DNA from 3 places in the Marinobacter arenosus genome. Region 2 is predicted to be linked to each of the others. Evidence: predicted binding sites of a transcription regulator. Region 2 holds the regulator's gene; each other region holds the start of a gene.
What was found. Region 2 encodes LexA, which represses DNA repair genes until DNA is damaged. Its sites were predicted from a motif close to CTGTNTNNNNANACAG; they were not measured.
Positions count from the first base shown of each region.

Region 1: a site for LexA is predicted at 2,788-2,803, ahead of recA (recombinase RecA). Genes of this name have one in related genera too.
Region 3: a site for LexA is predicted at 1,902-1,917, ahead of recN (DNA repair protein RecN). Genes of this name have one in related genera too.

Region 1 covers NZ_JAHVAO010000003.1:190,084-194,268, forward strand. Annotated here, with positions in the region: gene KXD86_RS16850 (alkaline phosphatase family protein) at 1-1,394, opposite strand, end outside; gene recA (recombinase RecA) at 1,644-2,690, opposite strand; gene KXD86_RS16860 (CinA family protein) at 2,888-3,388, opposite strand; gene mutS (DNA mismatch repair protein MutS) at 3,470-4,185, shown strand, end outside.
Region 2 covers NZ_JAHVAO010000001.1:1,016,974-1,021,158, forward strand. Annotated here, with positions in the region: gene KXD86_RS04645 (hypothetical protein) at 331-762, shown strand; gene KXD86_RS04650 (hypothetical protein) at 810-1,070, shown strand; gene KXD86_RS04655 (cell division inhibitor SulA) at 1,143-1,634, opposite strand; gene lexA (transcriptional repressor LexA) at 1,675-2,286, opposite strand; gene KXD86_RS04665 (amidoligase family protein) at 2,492-3,493, shown strand; gene KXD86_RS04670 (gamma-glutamyl-gamma-aminobutyrate hydrolase family protein) at 3,486-4,185, shown strand, end outside.
Region 3 covers NZ_JAHVAO010000001.1:1,783,885-1,788,069, forward strand. Annotated here, with positions in the region: gene dnaK (molecular chaperone DnaK) at 1-1,023, opposite strand, end outside; gene grpE (nucleotide exchange factor GrpE) at 1,115-1,717, opposite strand; gene recN (DNA repair protein RecN) at 2,002-3,681, shown strand; gene fur (ferric iron uptake transcriptional regulator) at 3,757-4,167, opposite strand.

The sequences.
Region 1 (4,185 bases), on a different contig from region 2:
AACTGCATCAGCGTGTCGGCAAGTGTCTGTTCGATCGCCGCTTTGTTCAGACCTTTTTCTTTGATGACCTCATCATTCAGATACAGGTAGGGTTGGAAGAACGCCTCTATGAGTTCCTCACCAATGCCAAACTGCTTCTTCAGGGCCTCAATGGCCGGTGTCTTGTCGAGCGCCTCGACATCGAAATAGTTGGCACCGGACACACCAAGTTCATTGAGATGGCCGGGGACTTCGGGCTGTCCGTGGTCGGCCGAAAGCACCACCAATGTGTCCTCAAGGCCAACGTGCTCATCAACAACGTTGAGCAGGTTAGCCAGGGTACGATCCAGGCGAGCCATATTGTCCTCGGTTTCCAGGCTGGACGCGCCGAAAACGTGACCGACATAGTCGGTTGAGGAAAAGCTGACCGCCAGGAAATCCGGTACCTCGTCCTGCCCCAACCCCTCGGCTTTCATCAACGTGGTTGCAAAATCGAGGGTTAATTCGTCACCGGCCGGGCTGAGCGTCAGGCGCGTCGTCATATACTTGTCGTCGGCTGTGCCCCAGGCGTGCGGGAAGGTACGCCCGAAACCCGGAAAATCGGTTTCGAAATCCTGATCATCAGACCCACCAAACTGGTAAGCATTCGGCTCCAGGAGCAGCTCCCAGGCCTGGTCCGCGTATTTGCCAGCGGGCTTGCCCGCGTTCCAGTCCGTCACCCATTGCGGGTACTCGTCATAATAATACGTGCTGGTAACAAACTCCCCGGTGGCCTTGGAGAACCAGAAGGCTTTCCCGGTCTGCCCAGCCAGGGTCACTGCGCCCCGATCTTTCACGGAGACGCCGAAGATCTTCGACCGCCCATTGAAGTGAATCGCCAATTCATCACTGAACGTCGACGTGAGGATGGCGGTTGGTGACCGGCCATCCACCTTGGCTGCCTTCTGGGTCGGATCGATTTCAGTCTGTTTATCCACATCAGCACCGGCTGTCAGCAACCGATAACGTGCATCTTCGATGTTGTAGATCAGTCGTCCCAACTCACGGTCAAACCAGACGTTTCCGATCATCCCATGGCGTGCAGGTACGGTGCCCGTAGCCAGGGATGTGTGACCAACGACGGTCTCCGTGTTGGCATGCCGGTAGTTGGCGTTGGAATAGGTGATTCCGTTGTTCCAGAGGCGCTTGAAGCCACCGTCTCCCAGGACGGACGCGTAACGCTCTGGCAAATCGGCCCGCAGTGCATCCACGGTAATTTGCAGAATCAGTTTTGGATGACCACCACCTTCAGGTTCTGCAGAGCCCGCTGCGCCGGGTGTCAGAGCGGCAATCAGGAAGGCAATCGCGAACGTGAGCGGCAGACACGCCCGCCTTGTCAGAACGTGGTTCAGGAAGGAGAGGTACAGCGTCGTCATGAGAGCGCCCCGATTTGGTTGAATGTCCTTATTAACCAAACAATCTCCACCACGGCTCCCCGTTGCTACGGAGTCACTGCCCGGATTGTGTTATCTCGGTATAACACAGCCCCGGTTATTTTCAAGCTGATGGCATTCCCGGCAAGACAGGGACGTCAAAACGAAAGGAATCGAAAATCGGAGGGCTGGGAAGGGGGCATGGGCAGCAGGAAAGGCGTCCTGCTGCCCATTACTGGATGGACCGTTCAGTTAAAGCAGTTCGCCATTTGCTTCAGCCGGGGCTTCCTCGGCCTTCTCTTTTTTCTCCGGCTTCGGCATCAACTTGTCACGGACCTTGGCTTCAATTTCAGTGGCCAGGTCCAGGTTCTCTTCCAGGAACTTGCAGGCGTTGGCCTTGCCCTGGCCAATCTTGTCGCCGTTGTAGGCGTACCAGGCACCGGATTTGTCCACGAAGCCTTCTTTCACGCCCATGTCCAGAACCTCGGCCATGTGGTAGATGCCCTTGCCGTACATGATCTGGAACTCGGCCTGGCGGAACGGCGGCGCCACCTTGTTCTTGACCACTTTCACGCGGGTTTCGTTGCCCACCACCTCGTCGCCTTCTTTCACCGAGCCGATACGGCGGATGTCCAGACGCACGGAGGAATAGAACTTCAGCGCATTACCGCCAGTGGTGGTTTCCGGGCTGCCAAACATCACACCAATCTTCATCCGGATCTGGTTGATGAAGATCATCAGGCAATTGGCGTGTTTGACGTTACCGGTCAGCTTACGCAGCGCCTGAGACATCAAACGCGCCTGAAGGCCTACGTGACTGTCGCCCATTTCGCCTTCGATTTCCGCTTTTGGTGTCAGGGCTGCGACGGAGTCCACGATGATCACGTCAACGGCGTTGGAGCGAACCAGCATATCGGCGATTTCCAGTGCCTGTTCGCCGGTATCCGGCTGGGACACCAGCAGGTCGTCGACATTTACGCCCAGCTTTTCAGCGTAAACGGGATCAAGTGCGTGCTCCGCGTCCACAAAGGCACAGGTTTTTCCCTGCTTCTGGGCTTCAGCGATGACCTGAAGGGTCAGCGTGGTTTTACCGGAACTTTCCGGGCCGTAGATCTCACAGATTCGCCCATAGGGAAGACCGCCAATACCCAGGGCAACGTCGAGCCCGAGAGAACCGGTGGATACCGCAGGAATGGCTTCACGGGGCTGATCGCCCATTTTCATGACGGCGCCCTTGCCGAACTGGCGCTCGATCTGACCCAGTGCTGCGCTTAGTGCTTTCTTGCGGTTGTCTTCCATCAGTGCAAACCCTCTGTCGCCGTAGCCACCGGTCGTCACTTAACGCCGGTCGCAGAATTTTGGAGCGGGAACTTGTACAGCAGATACAGCAAATTCCCTGTATATTTGAACAGTATTAAAACATAACCCGATGAGGAGACCAACCCCCTCTTTCACGAAACTGACGGGAGGCGTCCGCCAGCCCCATCGGATGCCATTCAGGAGGCGCCGAGAAAATCACTGACCCCCTGCAACGCAAAGAGCACCGCCTGGCGACGAACCTCGTCCCGGTCACCTGGAAAATGGGCTACCACGGCTTCCGTGGATGCCGGGCCCCGGCCCCAGGCAAACCACACCGTGCCCACCGGCTTATCTTCGCTGCCACCGCCCGGCCCCGCGACACCACTGATGGCCACGGCCACATCCGCACCGGTCACCGCCAGCGCACCGGCAACCATTTCCCGAACCACCGGTTCACTGACGGCACCGTGGTCAGCCAGCGATTGACCGCTTACGCCCAGCAACCCTTCCTTGGCATCGTTGCTGTACGTTACCAGGCCTCCCAACACATACGCGGAGGAACCCGCCCTGTCCGTCAACACCTTGGCAACCCAACCTCCGGTGCAGCTCTCGGCCGTGACAATCGTACGTCCCTGACGCTCCAGCAGTTTGCCAAGGCGGGCACCCGCCTCGGACAATTCCTGATCACTGGCGCTCATAATGATCTCCTTCGTTTCATCCGGGGCGTTATTTTCTTACAATTCACGCCTTCATCCAAAGCAAGGCAATCCGGACCGTCCATGTCAGCAGCCCAGACCGATCTCTCCAAGCACACCCCCATGATGCAGCAGTATCTGAAGATCAAGGGGCAGCACCCCAACGAGCTGGTGTTCTACCGCATGGGGGATTTCTACGAGCTGTTTTACGAAGACGCCAAGAAAGCCGCTGAGCTGATGGACATCACATTGACCGCTCGCGGGCAGTCCGGCGGCAACCCGATCCCCATGGCGGGCATCCCGTTCCATTCATCTGAGGGATACATTGCCCGGCTGGTGCGGGCGGGTCAATCCATCGCCATCTGCGAACAGATTGGCGATCCGGCCACCAGTAAAGGCCCGGTCGATCGCCAGGTGGTTCGAATTGTCACGCCGGGCACACTCAGTGACGATGCCTATCTGGAGGACCGTCGCGACAATCTTCTGGTGGCCATTTACAGCCATCGCGAACAATTCGGCTTTGCTTCGCTGGATATTTCCAGTGGCCGCTTTGCGGTCTCTGAACTGGACGACCTGGAAGCCCTGCAGGGCGAACTCCAGCGCGTGCGTCCGGCGGAAATCCTGATCAGCGAGGACTTCCCTTACGAAGAGGTGCTGGAGGGTTACACCGGCATTCGCCGCCAGGGCCCCTGGCTGTTCGAATCCGATACGGCACGCCGGGTCATCACACACCAGCTGCAGGTGCGGGACCTGACCGGGTTCGGCTGCGAGGACCTGACCCTGGCCATCTGCGCTGCCGG
Region 2 (4,185 bases):
CCTCCAAAAATGATGCAGTTTGGCTGGGGTGCTGTCATTTGAAAGGCACACCAGCAGACGGCCATGCGTACAGCAGGCAAAACCGGAGCGCCTTTTTGCCAAATTCAAACGCCCGTTTCAAGTGAATGTTTGTATTTTCTTGTGAAATGAAAAGCGCCCAGAGAGGGGAAGAAACCTAGGGCTAAAAATGTTATGCTTGGCAATTAACTTTCCGGGTTGAAACGACCGCTCCGTGATCGCAGGTACCTCATGGCCTCGCAATGGCATTCACTGGTTTCACAGAAACTGTTCCTTGCGCGAACACTTCTGAGTCAGCTTGACAATGATTCCGTGGCTACAGGAGATCGTCCCGCCAACGAAGCAGAGCTGGCATTGGGGCGCGAGGCGGCCATTCAAGGAACGATTGAGCTCCTGCTCCGATCCAGACAGTTGCTGCTGGTCATGATTGCCCGCTTATATCAGAAGCGGAACGAAGAGCCAGCAACCCTGGAGGAACTGGCTTCGCTGGTGGGAGAGCACCCTGGAGACATCGCCCGGCTGCGGGAACTGGAAAAGGCGTCGGGCAGCTGGTGGAACCATCTGGACCAGCTGGAAATGTCCCAGAGCCGGCCTCCGGCGACCCGAAAATCGGTCAGTGCAGAGAACATTATTGCGATTTCTGCCGATACCGGGCCCGACCGTTCAGCCCAGGCGCTCCGCCGCACGCTGAGCGCAATGAAAAATTTTGCCGACGATCTGGAAGAGCAACACAGTGAGTGGTAACCGATCACCACACCCTTCCAGATCTCACTAATTGAAAGGTTTACCGAATGTCACCATCGTTTTTTGAAATTGTACAATTGAGCAATGGCGATTATGCCCTGCGTCGTATCGACGACGACAGCGCGCCTCTTGTGAAAATCTCGTTCTCCGAAGAAGCCCGGGAAATGATGGAAGACCGCGATATGAATGTGGCCAAGGCCATGATTGCCGCTGGTATCGAGGCGGTGGGAAATGTCGCGCATGACATCGATTGGGAGGATGAGGATCTGGACGCAGTCGACCCCCAGCCTTCCTACACCCTCCACTGATCAACAAGCCCCGGGGGCGAGGGGCACCGAAGGCCTGAATCACGTCACGACAAAGCGTGACGCTCCCTGGACTCAACGCTGGCGAAGAACGACACCATGGCTGTTGCCATTGGCAGAGGCCCGCTGGAGGGCCTGAAAGGCCGAATGGCCGAGCTTGCGCGTCCACATCACAACCGCGTGGCAGGTTCCTGCACTCAGTGCCATCTCCGCCAGTTCCTGTGCGGAATGGTCGCCGGTCGATCGAAGAACCAGCAACTCACCGGCGACAATGCCGTGCATCTTCTGCCACTTACTGACGAGCGCCTGGGGTGGATCGATCCAGGCAAGCCAGCGCTTTTCCTGATTTAATTGCGTCAGCATCGGCAGCAGCAACTGGAAATTCTCGACCTGGCCTTCCGGCAGAATGATCTCCGTGACGTTGCCAGCCACTGCCGCATCGCTGGCATCAGACCTGCGACGGGCACGAATCACGGAACGCCTCTCTGGAGCCGCAGACGGCGGTACCGCGTAGGACATCGCACCTTGCTGATAAGCCAGATTCTGATTGAAGCTTAATTGTTCCATGGTTCACCTGCTCTCATACTGTCTGTGGCAACTCAGCCGATCAGTGAAGATCTGACCGACGGATCACACCCACTCCCAAGCCTTCGATAAACAGCTGCTGCTCGGTAAGGTCCACCTCGATCGGGTCGAACTCCTCGTTCTCTGCGATCAGGTACACCTTTGACCCTTCCTTGCGGAACCGCTTGACCGTTACTTCTTCCTCGCCAACCCGGGCCACAACCACCTGGCCGTTGTGGACGTCCTGGGTACGGTGCACGGCCAACAGATCACCATCCAGAATGCCGATATCTTTCATGCTCATGCCCCGCACCCGCAGAAGATAGTCCGCTGACGGCGAGAAGAAACTGGGCTGGAGGGTGACATGATCTTCGATGTGTTCCTGGGCAAGAATGGGGCTACCGGCCGCTACCTGGCCAATCACGGGCAACCCGAGATCTTCCTCCGCCTCAGGCAAGCGAATGCCGCGGCTGGCACCGGGGACCATTTCGATGGCACCTTTGCGGGCTAGCGCACGCAGATGCTCTTCCGCCGCATTGGCAGACCGAAACCCAAGCTCCGCGGCGATTTCCGCTCGTGTGGGCGGATAACCCGTCTCATCGAGATAGCGCCGGATTATGTCCAGTACCTGAGATTGCCTTGCTGTCAGCTTCATTGAGCCACTCCATCAGGGGGATCCCGGGGGCCGGCCGGAGAACCCGCCCGGCCAGCCCTGTTTTTATATACAGTAAAATGACTATATACAGTGTTTTATCCAGTGTAAAGCCCCAGAGCTTTTTTTCTGTCAATGGCTTAACCATGCCACCCTCAGGGAGTGTGGTATGGTGATAACACCTGAAATTTGCGTGTTAGGGAGAACTATGAGCCAATCGAGTGGCTGCAAGATGCCGGACATCCTTCGGACCAACGACGGCAAAGAACGCCGCGTTGGAATTGAAATCGAACTTTCCGGCCTGGGTTACGAAACCCTGGTGAACTTCATGGCTCGTTTTCTGGAGACCGAGCCCGACCTGCATTCCCGCTATGTCACCAAACTGGATACCGATCTGGGCGCTTTTACCGTTGAGCTCGACTCGGACCCGATCAAGGATCTCGATCTTGCCGATGACCGGCTGCCCGACTCGATACGGGAACTGGGAGGTCAGGCCATGGAAGTGATCGATGCGGCAGCGGAACGCATTGTCCCACTTGAGATCATCAGCCCGCCCATTCCGTTCTCCGAACTCCCCCGGATAGAAGCACTCACGGACATGTTGCGGGAGGAAGGCGCGCTCGGGAGCCGCGAAGCCATCTACTATGCCTTCGGACTCCAGTTGAATCCGGAACTCCCGGATTTGGCCCCTGATACCCTGGTTCGCTATCTCCAGGCCTTTGCCGCCCTGTACGAGTGGCTCAAATCCCGTCATCAGTTGGACATCAGCCGGAAATTCACCACGTACATCGAGCCGTGGAGCAGTCGGTACACCGATATACTCATGAAGGATGATTACGCCCCGGATCAGGAAACGCTGATGCGGGATTACCTGGAATACAATCCGACCCGTAACCGGGCCCTGGATCTGCTGCCCCTGTTTGCCCATCTCGATGCCGGCCTTCTGGGACAGTATGTCGATGATCCGAGGATCAAGAGCCGCCCCACCCTGCATTACCGGTTGCCCGACTGTGACATTGATAACCCCTCGTGGCATTTTTCCAGCGTCTGGAACGACTGGGTCATTCTCGAGCAGATTGCATCCAATGCCAGCGAGCTGGCCGAGCTCCGGGCGTTGTTCCGGGAAGGGAACAGAATCAGCCTGCACAACCTAACCCACAGCTGGCTCGATACATCCGCCGACTGGCTACAAAGTAGGGGTTATGTCTGAATTCAGGGAACCCGAACAGGAACTTCCGGGACTGACCATCGGCATCAGCGGCCCGGCAAGGAAGGGGACAGCACACCGCCTCATCAGCCTGGGCATCAGGATGCAGGGTGCCCGAACCCATTATATCCGGCCCGGGTCACGGACCGACGTTTCCCTGCTGGACGGCCTTGTGCTTTCCGGGGGAACCCATGTCCACCCGGAGCGCTATGGCCAGCAACCGCAGGTCACGGCAAATTACGATCGCAAACGGGATGCCACCGATCAGCGACTGCTTGAGGAAGCGGAGCGGATCGGAATTCCAGTGCTGGGAATCTGCCGAGGGGCCCAGTTTATCAACGTGTTCCACGGGGGCTCCCTGTGCCAGAATGTGACACCTTTTCGGGTGCACACCCGGCACCGCCCGCTACTCCTGCCCATGCAGACGGTCAGGGTGGTGAAGACCAGCAGGCTTGGCCGCATCATGCAGTCGTCCATGATCGGCGCCAATCGAATTCACAGTCAGGCCATCAAACGGCTGGGACGAAACCTGAAAGTGGTCGCCGTCGATAACGACCTGTTTGTCCAGGCCATCGAGAATACCCACGATCAATGGCTGATGGGCGTGCAGTGGCACCCGGAATATCTGCTATACCATGGAGGACATCGCCGTATTTTCGGACAATTCGTCCAGGCAGCGCTGGACTTCAAACTGG
Region 3 (4,185 bases), 770 kb from region 2:
ACCAACAAGGATCACCTCGTCGATTTCACCGGCCTTCATGCCCGCGTCCTGCAGAGCAACTTTACACGGCTCGAGGCTGCGCTGGACCAGATCTTCTACCAGTGACTCGAGCTTGGCACGGGTCAGCTTGACGTTCATGTGCTTCGGACCACTGGCATCGGCCGTGATGTACGGCAGATTCACGTCGGTCTGCTGGCTGCTGGAAAGCTCGATCTTGGCCTTCTCGCCGGCTTCCTTCAGACGCTGCATGGCCAATGAGTCACCGCGCAGGTCGATACCGCTGTCTTTCTTGAACTGGTCGGCCAGGAACTCGATGATCTTCAGGTCGAAGTCTTCACCACCCAGGAAAGTGTCACCGTTGGTGGCCAGTACTTCGAACTGGTGCTCGCCATCGACATCGGCAATTTCAATGATGGACAGGTCGAAGGTGCCACCACCGAGGTCATAAACCGCTACCGTGCGGTCGCCGCTCTTCTTGTCCAGGCCATAGGCCAGGGCCGCCGCGGTCGGCTCGTTGATGATCCGCTTCACTTCCAGACCGGCGATCTTGCCGGCGTCCTTGGTGGCCTGACGCTGGCTGTCGTTGAAGTAAGCCGGCACAGTGATAACCGCCTCGGTCACCTTCTCGCCCAGGTAGTCTTCTGCAGTTTTCTTCATTTTCTTCAGAACTTCTGCAGACACCTGCGGCGGCGCCATCTTCTCGCCCTTCACCTCAACCCAGGCATCGCCATTATCGGCCTTGGTGATCTTGTACGGCACCATCTTGATGTCTTTCTGAACAACGTCGTCTTCGAAGCGACGGCCGATCAGACGCTTGATGGCGTACAGGGTGTTGTTCGGGTTGGTCACCGCCTGACGTTTCGCAGACTGACCTACCAGGGTTTCGCCATCGTCGGTGTACGCGATGATGGACGGCGTGGTGCGATCACCCTCGGCGTTTTCAATAACCTTGACCTTGTCGCCATCCATGATGGCAACACAGGAGTTCGTGGTTCCCAGGTCGATACCGATAATCTTGCTCATTGAGTCACTCCAATTCTTCTGAATGCTTTCCCGGAGACAACTGCCCCGGCTCTCGCCATTTACTGGCTATATTGGCGCTTTAATCGGCTTTTCAAGCCTGCTCATCAATTTTTGGCGAATCCTCTGCCTTGGCGACAACCACCATGGCCGGACGCACAACACGGCCGTTCAGCAGGTAACCCTTCTGAACCACCGCCACAACGCTGTTGGGCTCGGCATCAGGCGCCGGCACCATGGACATAGCTTCGTGCTGCTGGGGGTCGAACGGTTCGCCTACCGGGTTGAGCTGCTCAACGTTGAATTTGCCAAGACTGCTCATGAACAGGCTGAGGGTCATTTCCACACCTTCGCGGATGGAAGCAACCACCTCACCGGTGTTCTCGTTGGCCTCAGTACTTTCGACGGCCTTTTCCAGGCTGTCCGCAACAGGCAGCAACTCCTTCACGAACTTCTCGAGCGCAAACTTGTGCGCTTTTTCGACGTCGATCTCGGCACGCCGACGGACGTTCTGCATCTCGGCCTGGGCGCGCAACATCTGCTCCTGCGCCTCCTTGACCTGAGCCCGCAGCGCCTCGACTTCGGAATCTTCGCCCTCTGCAACCTCATCGTTTGCCTGCGCTTCCTCGGCAGCCGCTTCGGTTGCTTCCTTCAGCTCGTCTTCTACCTGTTCGTTGCGGTTTTCGTCAGTGCTCATGACCACTCCTGCTAACTATCCGGCGGCCGATGTCTGATACGGCCGATTCAACGTGACTTCCGACCGCAGCGAGCCGGAAAACTGTAGTTGCGAACGGATATGGGGCCCAGCTTGCAGGTTTCAACCACCCCGGCGATTAATCCGGCACAAATTCACGCCCGGGAATTTGCAAACCGGAAAAACCCTGTATATATTCACAGTCACTGTATGAAATCACAGTAGTCGACCAGATCCCGGACCGGGTGGGTCAGCGCAGCATTTCGAAGGACGCGGAGGTTTTCTGCATGCTCACACAGCTTACGGTTTCCAATTACGCCATCGCCGAACGGGTGGAACTCCAGTTCAGCAAAGGCATGACGGCCCTGACCGGTGAGACCGGTGCCGGCAAATCCATTGTCCTGGACGCCCTCGGGCTCGCCATGGGCGGCCGGGCTGACGCCGGGGCCGTTCGCCACGGCGCCAAGCGTGCCGACATTACCGCCACCTTCGACGTCGCCAACATTCCCGAGGCCGCCCAATGGCTGGAAGACCACGAACTGGATGACGACAGCGACTGCATCCTCCGCCGTGTGATCAGCAAAGATGGCCGCTCCCGCGCTTACATAAATGGCCAACCCTGCCCGCTTGCCCACCTGAAGGACCTCGGTGGCCTGCTAATGGACATTCACAGCCAGCATCAGCATCAGTCCCTGCTTCGCAAGGAAACCCACCGCAAACTGCTGGACGAGTTTGCCGGCGTTGAAACCCTGGCCGCCAACACCCATGCCGCCTGGAAGACCTGGCACCAGACTCGCCAGCGACTCAGCGAACGCCAGCAGAATGCCGACGAAACCGAAGCCAAGCTGCAACTGATGCGTTACCAGGTGGAGGAACTGGACCGACTGGCCCTGGAGGACGGCGAACAGGAACAACTGGAACAGGAACAGGCGCAATTGAGCCAGGCCGACGCCGTGCTGCACAGCAGCCACCAGGCCGCCCTGCTTTGCACCGAAGAGGAAACCAGTGCGGCCGACCTGGTACGTCAGGCGTTGCAGCAACTGGAGCAGTTACCCGTCGAGGTCCCGGCGTTGGCCGACACCATTCAGATGCTGAACGAAGCCCAGATCCAGATCAGCGAGGCGGGCGACAACCTTCGCCGCTTCGTGGATGACTACGAAGCCGATCCGGAACGACTGGCGCAAGTGGAAGAACGCTTGAGCGCCATTTTTCAGATGGCCCGCAAGCATCGAATTAACCCGGAAGACCTGCCAGAACTGCATCAGAGACTGTCCGCGGAATTGGCCGAACTGGACGGCGGCGCCGGAAGCCTGGAACAACTGGAAGCGGAACTGGAAAAACAGCGCGCCGTGTTTGACGAACTCGCCGGACAGCTGACGGAAGCCCGGGAGCGGGCGGCCGTAGAGCTGGACCAGCGTATTGCCGAGGAGCTGGCGCAGTTGAGCATGCCATCGGTGCAGTTCGTGACACACCTGAACCGCAATGCCAGGAATGAGCCAGCGCCGCACGGTGAGCAGGACATCGAGTTCCTGGTCAGCGCCAACCCGGGCCAGCCAGCCCGGCCGCTGGCCAAGGTCGCCTCCGGCGGCGAACTGTCCCGGATCAGCCTCGCTATTCAGGTCGTGGTGGCCCAGACCTCAACCACACCGACCCTGGTCTTTGACGAAGTGGACGTCGGTATTGGCGGCGGCACCGCCGAAGTGGTCGGCCGCCTGTTACGAGCCCTGGGTGAGAACGGCCAGGTACTGTGCGTAACGCACCTGCCGCAAGTGGCGGCGCAGTGCCATCAACACCTGTTCGTCAGCAAGTTCACCGAAAAAGACGCAACGTTCTCGAAGATTGAAACACTGGATGATCAAGGAAGGATCAGTGAAGTGGCACGCATGCTAGGCGGCGTCGACATGACCGAGCATACCATCGCCCACGCCCAGGAAATGTTTTCCAAAGGGCAGGCCACGCACCACTGAAGCAGTCCATCGAACCTCTACCCCTCTCGATCCTGAGAGCTGTTGGGCGGGTGATTCACCCGCCCCTTTTTTGTTTTATGACTTCACCGGTTTTACGTAGAGGATCAGACTGTGATCAACGATCTCATAGCCACGCTCCTCGGCAATCTTTTTCTGGCGCTCTTCGATGATTTCGTCAACGAACTCAATGACTTCACCGGTCTGGGTGCAAACCATGTGGTCATGATGATCATCGCCCGCCATTTCGAAGACCGCGTGACCACCCTCGAAGTTGTGGCGCAGCACCAGGCCCGCGGCTTCGAACTGGGTCAACACCCGGTAAACGGTCGCCAGCCCCACGTCATCCCCCTGCTCCAGGAGCTTCTTGTAGACATCTTCGGCACTCAGGTGGTGCTCGTCGGCGTTCTCAAGAATGTTGAAGATCTTGACTCTCGGCAGAGTAACTTTGAGACCGACTTTTCGTAATTCGGCGTTTTCAGATGACATGTTACTATTCGCTCTTTG